DNA from 2 places in the Cronobacter condimenti 1330 genome. Region 2 is predicted to be linked to the other one. Evidence: predicted binding sites of a transcription regulator. Region 2 holds the regulator's gene; the other holds the start of a gene.
What was found. The regulator PurR, encoded in region 2, represses purine synthesis genes. The targets are predictions, from matches to a motif close to CANGCAAACGTTTGCNTG.

Region 1 (7,434 bases), 2.0 Mb from region 2:
CCGGTCAGAAACATATGGCGCGTTCGCCAGGGCGTCGAGCTGCTGGCGCAGCGTGAAAATCAGCTCAAATACCGGGTCCGGCAGCTTCACATTGCCGATGCCCGTCTGCCACTGCCGATACTCTTCATCGCTGACCTGCAGTGCTGGCGGCACGGGGTTTTCATTTTCATCCTGCTGGCTCACAAGCATAGCGCGGAAGCTGTTTTTCTCCTGCACGCGGTCGAGCCACAGACGGATCAGCATACGGTCATAGAGTGCTTCAAGACTGCTGTCCGCTTCGGGCAATTCGTTCGACGCCGTAACCAGCAGACGCATAGGAATTTTTTCTTCATGTGCGCCGTTGCGAAAGCGCCGTTCATTAATGGCAGTCAGGAGGGTGTTGAGTATCGCCGGACCCGCTTTCCAGATCTCATCCAGAAACACGATTTCCGCTTCCGGGAGATAGCCTGCGGTCAGGCGCTCATAGCGGCCTTCATCTTTTAGCGCCTGAATGGAAAGCGGCCCAAACACCTCTTCCGGCGTGGAGAAGCGCGTCATCAGGTATTCAAAGGCCCGCGCATGCTGGAACGCAAATTTCAGCCGTCGTGCGATAAGGCTTTTGGCGATCCCCGGCGGGCCGAGCAAAAAGACACTCTCGCCGCTCAGCGCCGCCAGCAGACACATACGGATGGCGTGACTGCGTTCAAACAGCCCTTTTTCCAGCGCTGCGCTGAGCCGTGAAATTCTTTCCGCCAATAAATTGGGTTGAGCCATAATAGTTACTCTGCATTCTGACTACGCCGCCTGGTCTCTGGTGCGAGTATAGACGTTTCATATTCATGCTGATAATGGATTGATGCCATTATCTATTTGGCTTGATTTGGGTAAAGACTCGGTGATTGAGGGGTACGATTTTTAAATGAATCGTGCATACTGTGCGCTTTTTGTGGGCCAAGGGACTAAGCGCACACGGGATTTCAACGAAGACTAGTCTATGAGCACTGAGAATAAACAATCGTTGCCAGCCATTACGCTTGCAGCTATCGGGGTGGTGTATGGCGATATCGGCACCAGTCCGCTTTATACATTACGAGAGTGTCTTTCCGGGCAATTTGGTTTTGGCGTGGAGCGGGACGCCGTTTTCGGTTTCCTTTCTTTAATTTTTTGGCTGTTGGTTTTTGTTGTTTCTTTTAAATATCTGACTTTCGTTATGCGTGCAGATAACGCTGGCGAAGGCGGTATTCTGACGCTGATGTCGCTCGCGGGTCGCAATACCTCGGCGCGTATGACGTCAGTGCTGGTGATCCTGGGTCTCATTGGCGGTAGCTTCTTTTATGGCGAAGTCGTCATTACCCCGGCGATTTCGGTGATGTCGGCGATAGAGGGGCTTGAAATCGCCGCACCTTCGCTGGATCCGTATATTGTTCCGCTATCGATTATCGTCCTGACGCTGCTGTTTGTTATTCAGAAACACGGCACCGGCATGGTAGGGAAGCTCTTCGCGCCGATTATGTTGGTCTGGTTTTTGATTCTGGCGGTACTGGGCGCGCGCGGCATTATGAACAACCCGGAAGTGCTACAGGCGCTGAACCCGGTTTGGGCGGTACATTTCTTCCTTGAATATAAAGCCATCTCGTTTGCCGCGCTTGGGGCTGTTGTGCTCTCGATTACGGGTGTTGAAGCGCTGTATGCCGATATGGGGCACTTCGGGAAGTTGCCGATTCGTCTGGCGTGGTTCTCCGTGGTGCTGCCGTCGCTGGTGCTGAATTATTTCGGGCAGGGCGCGCTGCTGCTGAAAACGCCGGAGGCGATTAAAAACCCGTTCTTCCTGCTGGCACCGGACTGGGCGTTGATTCCCATGCTGATCCTGGCGACGCTCGCGACGGTCATCGCCTCGCAGGCAGTGATTTCGGGCGTTTTCTCCCTGACGCGTCAGGCCGTTCGTCTGGGGTATCTCTCGCCGATGCGCATCATTCATACCTCTGAAATGGAGTCGGGCCAGATCTACATTCCGGTGGTGAACTGGATGCTCTATTTCGCGGTGGTGATTGTCATCGTGAGCTTTGAGCATTCCAGTAATCTCGCAGCAGCTTACGGCATCGCGGTGACGGGGACGATGGTGTTGACCTCGATTCTCTTCAGCACTGCGGCGCGTAAAAACTGGCACTGGAATCGCATTCTGGTGGGCCTGATGGTCGTGGCGTTTCTGTGCGTCGATGTGCCGTTGTTCTCGGCGAACCTGGAGAAACTCTTCTCCGGCGGCTGGCTGCCGTTGAGCCTGGGCCTGGTGATGTTCATTATCATGACCACCTGGAAAAGCGAGCGTTTCCGTCTTTTGCGCCGGATGCACGAGCATGGCAATTCGCTGGATGCGATGATTACTTCTCTTGAGAAATCACCGCCGGTACGTGTGCCGGGCACAGCGGTATATATGTCCCGCGCGCTAAACGTTATTCCGTTTGCGTTGCTGCATAACCTCAAACACAACAAGGTGCTCCATGAGCGCGTTATTCTGCTGACGCTGCGTACCGAAGATGCGCCTTACGTCCATAACGTAAAACGCGTTCAGCTCGAACAGCTTTCGCCGACATTCTGGCGCGTAGTGGCAAGCTACGGCTGGCGCGAAACGCCAAACGTCGAAGAAGTGTTTCACCGCTGCGGGCTTGAAGGCTTAAGTTGTCGGATGATGGAAACCTCTTTCTTTATGTCCCATGAGTCGCTCATCATCGGCGATAAACGGCCCTGGTATTTACGCCTGCGCGGCAAGCTATTCCTGTTGTTGCAGCGCAACGCGCTCCGGGCGCCGGATCAGTTTGAGATCCCACCTAACCGCGTCATTGAGCTGGGCACACAGGTTGAGATTTAATCCTTAAGTGAAACGCCTTCCGACTACCGGAAGGCGTTTTTCATTGGTTCCGGGGCATGAGTTTTTGCCTTAAGCGAAACGTTTCGATGGCGATCACAGTTTCGCAACGTGATGTTTGTTTATTGTTCTTTCTCCTGGATACACTCTCCATCAGCGAAACGTTTCGCTGATGGAGCATAAAATGAAAAAAGGCACCGTTCTTCATTCCGGCATTTCCTCTGTCATCTCGCGTCTTGGCCATACCGACACGGTTGTGGTGTGCGACGCCGGGCTGCCAATCCCGTCAACCACTCAACGTATCGATCTTGCGCTCACCCAGGGTGTGCCGGGGTTCTTACAAATTGTGGATGTCGTGACACGTGAAATGCAGGTCGAAGCGGCGATCCTTGCAGAAGAGATTAAACAGCATAATCCGACGCTCCACGAAACGTTGCTCGGTCAGATCGAGCAGCTGCAGCAACACCAGGGAAATACCATCACTGTTCACTATGTGACACATGAACAGTTCAAACAAAAAACCGCAGACAGTCAGGCGGTCATTCGCAGCGGGGAATGTTCCCCGTATGCGAATATCATTCTCTGCGCTGGCGTCACATTCTGAGGCCAACATGGAACCCTTACTCCAGCTCAAAGGCATTGATAAATCCTTCCCCGGCGTCAAGGCGCTCTCGGGCGCGACGCTGAACGTTTATGCCGGACGCGTGATGGCGCTGGTGGGCGAAAACGGTGCCGGTAAATCCACGCTGATGAAAGTACTGACCGGCATTTATACCCGCGACGCCGGGTCACTGGTCTGGCTCGGTCAGGAGACCGCATTCAGCGGCCCGAAAGCCTCGCAGGAAGCCGGCATCGGTATCATTCATCAGGAACTGAACCTGATCCCCCAGCTTTCCATTGCGGAAAACATCTTTCTGGGCCGCGAGTTTGTCAGCCGTTTCGGCAAAATCGACTGGAAAAAGATGTACGCCGAGGCGGACAAACTGCTGGCGAAGCTTAATCTGCGCTTTAACAGCCGTCGGCTGGTGGGCGATCTGTCGATTGGCGATCAGCAAATGGTGGAGATAGCCAAAGTCCTGAGCTTTGAATCGCGGGTCATCATTATGGATGAACCGACCGACGCGCTGACGGATACCGAGACAGATTCTCTTTTCCGCGCCATTCGCGAACTGAAAGCGCAGGGGTGCGGCATCGTCTATATCTCTCATCGCATGAAAGAGATTTTTGAGATCTGCGATGACGTGACGGTGATGCGTGACGGCCAGTTTATCGCCGAGCGTGAGGTCAGCTCGCTGACGGAAGAGACGCTTATCGAAATGATGGTCGGCCGTAAGCTTGAAGATCAGTATCCGCATCTCGACAAAGCGTCAGGTGAAGTTCGCCTCAAGGTCGATAATCTTAGCGGGCCGGGCGTTGACGGCGTGAGCTTTACGCTGCGTCAGGGCGAAATTCTGGGTGTGTCCGGGCTAATGGGCGCCGGGCGTACCGAACTGATGAAAGTATTGTACGGCGCGCTGCCCCGTAGTGGCGGCAGCGTTACGCTGGATAACCGCGACGTGGTGACGCGCTCGCCGCAGGACGGCCTGGCGAATGGCATCGTCTATATCTCCGAAGACCGTAAACGTGACGGCCTGGTGCTCGGCATGTCGGTGAAAGAGAACATGTCGCTGACCGCGCTGCGTTATTTCAGTCGCGCCGGCGGCAGCCTGAAACATCACGATGAGCAGCAGGCAGTGGGCGATTTTATTCGTCTCTTCAATGTTAAAACGCCTTCTATGGATCAGGCTATTGGCCTGCTTTCCGGCGGTAACCAGCAGAAAGTGGCGATTGCCCGCGGATTAATGACTCGCCCTAAAGTGCTCATTCTTGATGAGCCAACCCGTGGCGTTGACGTTGGCGCGAAAAAAGAGATTTATCAGCTCATTAACCAGTTCAAAGCCGAAGGGCTGAGCATCATTCTGGTCTCGTCAGAGATGCCGGAAGTGCTGGGGATGAGCGATCGCATCATGGTGATGCATGAAGGGCATCTCGGCGGTGAATTCACACGCGAGCAGGCCACCCAGGAACTGCTGATGGCGGCGGCTGTCGGCAAGCTCAATCGCGTGACCCAGGAGTAAAAGACGTATGACTACCCAGACCGTTGCGACTCGTCGCTTTTTTACAAAAGCGTGGCTGATGGAGCAAAAGTCGCTGATAGCCCTGCTGGTGCTGATTGCGATTGTCTCCACTCTGAGCCCCAATTTCTTTACCGTTAATAACCTGCTTAATATTCTCCAGCAGACCTCGGTGAACGCCATTATGGCGGTGGGGATGACGCTGGTGATTTTAACCTCCGGGATCGATCTGTCCGTCGGTTCCTTGCTGGCGCTCACCGGGGCGGTCGCCGCCTCGCTCGTCGGTATTGAGGTCAACGCGCTGGTGGCGGTAGCGGCCGCCCTCGCGCTTGGTGCCGCTATCGGTGCGGTGACCGGCGCGATTGTCGCGAAAGGCCGCGTCCAGGCGTTTATCGCAACGCTGGTCATGATGCTGCTGCTGCGCGGTGTGACGCTTGAATACACCAACGGTAGTCCTGTCAGTACCGGTTTTAACGATAACGGCGATCTCTTTGGCTGGTTCGGCATTGGCCGACCGCTGGGCATCCCGACGCCTGTATGGATTATGGCGCTGGTGTTCCTGGTGACCTGGTATGTGCTGCACCACACGCGTCTGGGCCGCTATATTTATGCACTGGGCGGTAACGAAGCGGCGACACGCCTTTCAGGTATCAGCGTTAACAAAATCAAAATTATCGTTTATTCGCTGTCGGGCCTGCTGGCCTCACTGGCGGGTGTGATTGAAGTAGCGCGTCTTTCCTCCGCTCAGCCGCTGGCAGGCGTGGGTTATGAACTGGATGCTATCGCCGCGGTAGTGCTTGGCGGTACCAGTCTTGCAGGTGGTAAAGGTCGCATTGTTGGGACGCTGATCGGCGCGCTGATCCTCGGTTTCCTGAATAATAGTCTGAATCTTTTAGGTGTTTCTCCCTATTACCAGATGATCGTCAAAGCAGTGGTCATTTTGCTGGCGGTACTGGTGGATAACAAAAAGCAGTAACTCATTACTCAACAGGACATCTGATTATGAATATGAAAAAGCTGGCTACACTGGTTTCCGCCGTGGCGTTAAGCGCGACCGTCAGCGCGAACGCAATGGCGAAAGACACTATCGCTCTGGTCGTTTCAACGCTGAACAACCCGTTCTTTGTGTCGCTGAAAGATGGCGCGCAGAAAGAAGCGGAAAAACTGGGTTACGAGCTGGTTGTACTGGATTCCCAGAACAACCCGGCAAAAGAGCTGGCGAACGTGCAGGACCTGACCGTTCGCGGCGCCAAACTGGTGCTGATTAACCCAACCGATTCCGATGCGGTAGGTAACGCCGTGAAGATGGCAAACCAGGCGAAAATTCCGGTGATCACGCTGGACCGTATGGCAGCGAAGGGCGAGGTGGTCAGCCATATCGCTTCTGACAACATCGCAGGCGGCAAAATTGCCGGTGACTACATCGCTAAGAAAGCAGGCGATGGCGCGAAAGTTATTGAGCTGCAGGGTATCGCAGGGACTTCCGCAGCGCGTGAGCGTGGCGAAGGCTTTAAACAAGCGGTGGATTCTCACAAGCTGAACGTCCTGGCCAGCCAACCGGCAGATTTCGACCGCACCAAAGGTCTTAACGTCATGCAGAACCTGCTGACCGCACATCCTGATGTAAAAGCTGTTTTCGCACAGAACGACGAAATGGCGCTGGGCGCTCTGCGCGCGCTGCAAACAGCCGGTAAAACCGACGTTATGGTTGTGGGCTTCGACGGCACTGCGGACGGCGTTAAAGCCGTTCAGGATGGTAAAATGAGCGCGACCGTGGCGCAGCAGCCTGAGCAAATCGGCGTTATTGGCGTCCAGACTGCAGATAAAGTACTGAAAGGCGAGAAAGTTCGCGCCCGTATCCCGGTCGACCTGAAGCTGGTTATCGAATAAAAACCATACATAAAGAAAAGCAGGGCAATGCGCCACAGGATGTGGCGCCTTTATAGGGATCTCATCATGAAAAGCGCTGGCAATCTCGTCGTCCTCGGCAGCATCAATGCCGATCATATCCTTAACCTCGAAGCCTTCCCCGCACCGGGCGAGACCGTCACTGGCCGCCAGTATCAGGTCGCGTTTGGCGGAAAAGGCGCAAACCAGGCCGTCGCGGCCGGGCGCAGCGGCGCGGATATCGCGTTTATCGCCTGCGTGGGCGAGGATGATATCGGCGAGCGTATCCGCCAGCAGCTGTCCCGCGATAATATCGATGTTACGCCTGTCAGCGCAGTGGCTGGCGAATCGACCGGCGTGGCGCTTATCTTCGTCAATGGTGAAGGCGAGAACGTCATCGGCATTCATGCAGGTGCAAACGCGGCGCTAACGTCGGCGCGCGTTGAACAGCAGCGCGAGCGCATCGCGAATGCTCGCGCATTATTAATGCAGCTGGAGTCGCCCGTTGAAAGCGTGCTGACGGCGGCGCGTATCGCACGTGAGCATCAGACGACCGTTATTCTTAACCCGGCGCCTGCTCGTGCGCTCTCT
Region 2 (7,434 bases):
GACTGATGCTTCGCCGCGGTTTCTTTGATCAGCTGCTGCAGTTCGCCGCGCTGATACATTTCAATCACGATGTCGCAACCGCCAACCAGCTCGCCATCAACCCACAACTGCGGGAAGGTCGGCCAGTTCGCGTATTTCGGCAGTTCAGCGCGGATATCCGGGTTTTGCAGAATATCTACATACGCAAAACGCTCGCCACAGGCTGACAGCGCCTGTACAGCCTGTGCGGAGAAACCGCAGCTCGGCAGCTTCGGGGAGCCTTTCATGTACAGCAGAATCGGGTTTTCAGCGATCTGGCGTTGAATTTTTTCAAGCGTAGTGCTCATTGTCTTACTTCCTCAAGCGTCATTACGGCGTTAGCTTTACATTGTAGCGGCTCCGGAGCGTCTCGAAAATGCATAATCTTGCGCTTAAGCCCGGCGCCGTGCCGTGGTGAAAGAGAAGAAAATAATAACACTTTTCTTTGCGCTGCCGATATTCTCTCCTGAAGAGGCGCGCTAAAATGCGCTCCACCGCAGCGGTAACTGGCGAAAAATGTTGCGCCGGTTAACGAAACTGCACTGCGAAGGTGATTTGCTGCTTAACTTTGGACATTTCTTTAGATTAGAATCAGCAAGCTCTTAAAATTCATCCGTTGGCATGATTGCCGGCTTTATGCAGGGGAATGCTCAGTGGCGCGCAAAACAAAACTTGCTCTCACGCTCTGTGCTTTGTTAATGACTTCATCACTGGCTTTTGCGCCTGTCGCGCATGCGTCGGAGCAGACGCACGCCTCAAAGGTGCAAAAAGCGCACGCCAGTACGGTGAAAAAGAAAACCAGCACAAAAACCCGTCAGACCGCCAAAAAAAGCAATAACGCAACGAAGACCAAAACGGCGAAATCCGCCAGCGAGAAGCGAAACACCACCGCGAAACGCACCAGCAAATCCTCTTCTACCGCCAGTAAAACCGCTTCCCGTCGCGCTTCCAGCACTTCCGTTAAACAGGCAAGCTCTCGTCTGACTGCACAAACGTGCGCTAAGACCCACAAAAATCGCAAAACTAAATGTGTGAACGGGCCGCTGACCATTGCGGACGCGCATAAAGCGCGCGTGAAAAAAGCCCAGACGACGGCCATGAACAAACTGATGAACCAGATTGGCAAGCCGTATCACTGGGGCGGTACCTCACCGCGTACCGGGTTCGACTGTAGCGGTCTCGTCTGGTACGCCTATAAAGATCTGGTGAAATTCCGCATCCCGCGCACGGCGAACGAAATGTATCACCTGCGTGATGCCGCGCCGGTGAACCGCGGCGAGCTGGAAAGTGGCGATCTGGTGTTCTTCCGCACCCAGGGCCGCGGCACGGCGGACCACGTGGGCGTTTATGTTGGTAACGGCAAATTCATTCAGTCACCGCGCAGCGGTCAGGAAATCCAGATAACCTCACTGAGCGAAGATTACTGGCAGCGCCATTACGTCGGCGCCCGCCGCGTGATGACCCCACGTACGATCCGCTGACCGCACTCACGTTACCGTGATCATAAAAAAACGGAGAAGGTCCCCCTTCTCCGTTTTGCTTTTTATGACGTGCTGGCATTATTCAACACGGCACGCCGTTTGCGCCTCCCGGCGGCTGGAAAGCAGCACCAGCAGTAAGCCAAGTGCGGCAATCAGCGCCCCCATGACCGGCACCACGCTGTAGCCAAGCCCCGCATGAATGACCGCACCACCCGCCGCCGCACCCAGCGCGTTGCCAAGATTAAACGCACCGATATTTACCGAAGAGGACAGTCCCGGCGCTTCGCTGGCCACGCGCATCACGCGCATCTGCAGCGGCGGCACCACAGCGAACGTCGCTGCTCCCCAGACCACCATGGCGATCGCCGCGCCGATTTCGGTTTTCGCAAGCCAGGGGATCGCTGCCATGATAACGATAAGCAGCAGCAGAAAGCCCTTCAGCGTACCGCTCACTGAGCGATCCGCGAGGCGGCCCCCCAGATAGTTGCCGATGGAAAACCCGACGCCTATCAGCACAAGCATTGCGGTCACGAATGCCGCACTGGCATCAGTGATGTGGTGCAACACCGGCGCGATGTAGGTATAGAGCGTGAACATCGCGCCGGCGCCAAGCACCGTGGTCAGCAGCGCGCTTACCACCTGCGGGTGCATCAGCACCGTCAGCTCGCTTTTCACATCCGGACGCTCGCCGCTGCCGCCTTTGGGCAGGGAGAACCAGAGGCTCGCCATCGCCACCAGCCCAAGCCCGGCGGTCGCAAGAAACGACATACGCCAGCCTATCGTTTCACCAAGCCAGGTCGCGGCGGGAACGCCACCGATATTCGCGATAGTCAACCCCATAAACATGGTGGCCACGGCGCTCGCCTGCTTCTGTTTTGGCACAACACTTGCCGCGACGACCGAACCCAGCCCGAAGAACGCGCCGTGATTGAGACTGGTCAGGATGCGCGACGCCATCAGCGTCATGTAGTCAGGTGCCAGGGCCGAGAGCACATTGCCGAGGGTAAAAATCGCCATCAGGAAAATGAGCGCACTGCGTCGGGCGCGATGCGACAGCAGCAGCGTCATAAGCGGTGCGCCAACCATCACGCCGACCGCATAGGCGCTTATCAGCATACCGGCTGCGGGAATCGACACATTCACGCCATTCGCTATCACCGGCAGCAGTCCCATCGGGGAAAATTCGGTCGTGCCAATGCCAAAAGCACCAATAGCCAGTGCCAGTAACGGGAAATTGACTTTCATTAATTGCTCCAGAAATTGTACAACAGCGCCGAATACACCGGCGTAACAGCAGGACGCAGAAAGGATGGCATGTTCAGACCGAATCGATAAGTAACAAAAACAGCAAAATATTATTGCGTATATGTTAAAGATTACGCAAATAGTGTTATTAGCGAATCATAAGGGAATAACGTGAAAAAGAAAGGCAACAGCGAAGGAAAGTGCGTTAAGCGCAGGAATTGTATAAAGAGAGCGGGAGAACGGACGCGTTCTCCCGCGACACGCTTAATGCAGGATGGCAGTAAACGCGCCTGCCACAATTAAACCCAGCACAACAACAGTCGTCACCAGCGAAAATTTCAGATCGGTACTCATGGTATTCTCCTCAAAGACCCCACAAAAAACAGGTAGAGCGCATTTTTACATAATCGGGCCGAAAAATCCTGCGACATTTAACCAGATATGCGTTTTCCCTCTTCCCCTTTCGATAAAGATAAGCCAAAATTCGTCGCTACTTTATTCGGTACCGGCCATCGACCCCTCCTCACGCTAAATGTCGCGTTTCCCGGCATGCCGCACGTCCCCTCGTGGCACACAGGGGTGTGTACAGGCAAACGATTAACCCGTGATTTTACAGGGCTCAGCCAGGGGTCTGGAGTAATTATTAATGGCAACAATTAAAGACGTCGCGAAGCGAGCAAACGTTTCTACAACAACAGTCTCACATGTAATTAACAAAACCCGTTTTGTGGCGGAAGAGACGCGCAACGCGGTATGGGCAGCGATTAAAGAATTACACTATTCGCCAAGCGCCGTGGCGCGCAGCCTGAAGGTGAACCACACCAAATCTATCGGGCTACTCGCGACCAGCAGCGAAGCGCCCTATTTCGCAGAAATTATCGAAGCCGTTGAAAACAGCTGCTTTGCGAAAGGCTATACGCTTATCCTTGGCAACGCGCATAACAATCTGGAAAAGCAGCGGGCGTACCTGTCGATGATGGCGCAAAAGCGTGTGGACGGCCTGCTGGTGATGTGCTCGGAATACCCGGAGCCACTGCTGGCAACGCTTGAAGAGTATCGTCACATTCCGATGGTGGTAATGGACTGGGGCGAAGCCAAAGCGGACTTCACCGACTCGGTTATCGATAACGCTTTTCAGGGCGGTTATCTCGCGGGTCGTTATCTCATTGAGCGCGGGCATCGCGATATCGGCGTGATCCCGGGCCAGCTTGAGCGCAACACCGGCGTGGGACGTTTCTCCGGCTTTATGAAAGCACTGGAAGAAGCAGCTATTAACGTGCCGGAAAACTGGATTGTGCAGGGCGATTTTGAGCCAGAATCCGGCTACCGCGCGATGCAGCAGATCCTCTCGCAGCCGCAGCGCCCGACAGCCGTCTTCTGCGGCGGTGATATCATGGCAATGGGCGCGATTTGCGCCGCGGATGAAATGGGGCTGCGCGTGCCGCAGGATATTTCCATTATCGGCTACGATAATGTGCGTAACGCCCGCTTCTTTAGCCCGGCGCTGACGACAATTCATCAGCCAAAAGAGACGCTGGGCCAGACCGCCTTTAATATGCTGCTGGACCGAATCGTGAATAAACGCGAAGAGTCACAGACCATTGAGGTGCATCCACGCCTTATCGAACGCCGCTCGGTGGCGGACGGTCCGTTCCGCGACTATCGTCGTTAATCCCCGCCGGGAGCCTGTTTACGCAGGCTCCCGCAGCCACTCCCGGTTCAGCGTTTCACTGTCCCCCAGATAATCAAGCAACCAGCGCAGCGCGGGCGAGGCATCACTCTGGCGCCACGTCAGGCAACAGGCCGCATCAGGAAAGGGATTGTCCAGCGTCAGCGCGTGCCACGCCCCACTATCAAGCCATGGCTTCGCAAAGTGCGTCGGCACCATACCGATACAGAGCCCCTCGCCAAGCGCGTCGGCAGCGCAGTACCAGTCCGGCACCACCACGCGCCGTTGGTTATCCAGAAGCCAGGTGATGCGTTTGGGCAGCGAGCGCGAGGTATCCTCCAGCACCAGCGACGGGTAATCGCGCAGTTGATCGTCAGTCAACGCGCCCGCCTGTTGTGCCAGCGGATGGTGGCTCGCCACCACGCAGCGCCAGCTCAACGCCCCCATATCGCGAAACGCAAAGCGCCCGCCCCCGACCGGGATAGCCTGCGTGGCGCCGATGGCAAGCTCTACGCGCCCGTCGGCCAGGGCATCCCAGACGCCGTTAAACACCTCCTGCGACACCAGTAACTCCACATCGGAAAAGTGTCGGTAGAAATCGAGTACCAGACGGCGGGTACGTTCAGGGCGCACAATATTGTCCACGGCGATGGAAAGCTGGCCGCGCCAGCCGTTCGCTATCTGCTGGCACTGTTGTCGGGTGATCATCATTTTTTTGATAACAGAACGTCCTTCACGCAAAAACCAGCTGCCCGCAGGCGTCAGGACCACATCGCGGTGCCGACGCTCAAAGAGCGCTACCGCGAGCCACTCTTCGAGCTGACGTACCGTATAGCTGACCGCAGAAGGCACGCGGTGAAGTTCTGCCGCCGCCGCGCTGAAGCTGCCGTTGCGCGCCACGGCGTCCACCACTTCAAGAGAATATTCGGACCACATTTTCTGCCTGCAAAAAATTTGAACGGAAACGGCAAATATTAGCGTTTCACAAGCCGGATTGCACTCCGTACACTCCTGGCTCTTTCGCGTATTAAGAAGTGAGTTAACGTTATGCGACCTACAAAAGGATTTCTTTGCTGGCTCGCCGGGCTGAGTGTGCTTGGTTTTCTGGCGACCGATATGTATCTGCCGGCGTTCGCCGCCATCGAAGCGGATCTCCACACTGCACCTTCGGCCATCAGCGCCTCCCTAAGCCTGTTCCTTGCGGGCTTCGCGCTCGCGCAATTAGTCTGGGGCCCACTCTCTGACCGCTTTGGCCGCCGTCCTGTGCTGCTGGCAGGACTTGGGATTTTCGCCATAGGCTGTCTTGGCACCGTATGGGTGCAGAGCGCAGGCGCCCTGCTGGCGCTGCGATTCCTTCAGGCTGTCGGTGTTTGCTCGGCGGCGGTAAGCTGGCAGGCGCTGGTGACCGACCGCTACCCGGCCCAACAGGCACGCCGTATCTTCGCCACCATTATGCCGCTGGTCGGACTTTCTCCGGCACTGGCACCGCTGCTTGGCAGTTGGATCCTGAACCATTTTGACTGGCAGGCGATTTTCGTCGTGCTGTTTGCGATTACGCTGGTGTTAATGATCCCGGCGCTGCGTCTGCCTGCGGGCGCGCCGCAGGGCAACCACGACGGTGTACCGCTGAGCTTTGGCATGCTGCTGCGCTCTAAAGCTTACAGCGGCAATGTGCTTATCTATGCTGCCTGCTCCGCCAGCTTTTTTGCGTGGCTCACCGGCTCGCCGTTTATCCTTCACGAAATGGGGTACAGCCCGGCCGTGATTGGTCTGAGCTATGTGCCGCAAACAATTGCATTTATGGTGGGCGGCTACGGTTGTCGCAGCGCGCTGCAAAAATGGCAGGGAGAAAAACTTCTGCCCTGGCTGCTGGTGGGCTACGCGCTGAGCGTTGTCGCGACCTGGCTTGTGGGGTTAAGCGACACGGTGACGCTTACCACGCTCTTAATCCCCTTCTGCCTGATGGCGATGGCAAATGGCGCAATTTATCCTATTGTGGTGGCCGCGGCGCTGCTGCCATTCCCGCAGGCGACCGGGCGCGCCGCGGCGCTGCAAAATACGCTGCAACTGGGCTTGTGTTTTGTGGCGAGTCTGGTGGTCTCCTGGCTTGTGGCAACGCCGCTGCTTTCCACCACCAGCGTGATGCTGTCAACGGTACTGCTGGCGTGGCTTGGCTGGTACCTGCGCGGAGGCCGCGTCGCGCAGGGGTAATCAGGCGAGCGATAATATGCATTTTTTGTTATTAGCTTGCTAACCATCAACGGTTGAATCATCGAAAAGCGAGGCCTATACTGGTTCGCGGCTCTTTGATAATTACCATAAATATTATGTAGTAACGGGAGCCGCTGGCTCCCGTTTTTGTTTGGAATGACATTTCTGGCAAGGGTCATCCCCTTCCTCTGTTCTACGTCGGATATCAGGCTCACGGACCTTTCCGTGATATTTCTCACACACCGAAAATTGCGACTACGCTCTTTGAAGGTTCTGATCACAGTAGTGATGGAGAAGCTATGAGTTCATCGTGTATAGAAGAAATCAGCATACCGGACAACCACTGGTATCGCATCGCATCTGAACTGCTCAGCCGGGCCGGGATCGCCGTTAACGGCGCTGCGCCTTCCGATATCCAGGTGAAAAACCCTGATTTTTTTAAGCGAGTTTTACAGGAAGGCTCACTCGGGCTTGGCGAAAGCTATATGGACGGCTGGTGGGAATGCGAGCGCCTCGACCTGTTCTTCACAAAAGTGCTGCGCGCCGGGCTTGAAGACCAGCTGCCCCATCACCTTAAAGATACGCTGCGCATTCTGGGCGCCCGCCTGTTTAATCTGCAATCGAAAAAGCGCGCCTGGATTGTCGGTAAAGAGCATTACGATCTTGGTAATGACCTCTTCAGCCGCATGCTTGATCCCTACATGCAGTATTCGTGCGGCTACTGGAAAGAGGCGGATAACCTGGTGGACGCCCAGCAGGCGAAGCTGAAACTTATTTGCGAAAAACTGGAATTAAAACCCGGCATGACAC

Region 1: the regulator PurR is predicted to act here: its motif matches at 2,997-3,014, upstream of rbsD (D-ribose pyranase).

What each region holds. Positions count from the first base shown of each region.
Region 1 covers NZ_CP012264.1:4,335,868-4,343,301, reverse strand. The annotation lists gene ravA (ATPase RavA) at 1-753, opposite strand, end outside; gene kup (low affinity potassium transporter Kup) at 974-2,845, shown strand; gene rbsD (D-ribose pyranase) at 3,027-3,446, shown strand; gene rbsA (ribose ABC transporter ATP-binding protein RbsA) at 3,454-4,959, shown strand; gene rbsC (ribose ABC transporter permease) at 4,967-5,932, shown strand; gene rbsB (ribose ABC transporter substrate-binding protein RbsB) at 5,959-6,846, shown strand; gene rbsK (ribokinase) at 6,913-7,434, shown strand, end outside.
Region 2 covers NZ_CP012264.1:1,942,014-1,949,447, reverse strand. The annotation lists gene AFK62_RS08940 (Grx4 family monothiol glutaredoxin) at 1-326, opposite strand, end outside; gene AFK62_RS08935 (C40 family peptidase) at 672-1,499, shown strand; gene AFK62_RS08930 (MFS transporter) at 1,578-2,744, opposite strand; gene cydH (cytochrome bd-I oxidase subunit CydH) at 3,009-3,098, opposite strand; gene purR (HTH-type transcriptional repressor PurR) at 3,391-4,416, shown strand; gene punR (DNA-binding transcriptional activator PunR) at 4,435-5,349, opposite strand; gene punC (purine nucleoside transporter PunC) at 5,461-6,624, shown strand; gene cfa (cyclopropane fatty acyl phospholipid synthase) at 6,924-7,434, shown strand, end outside.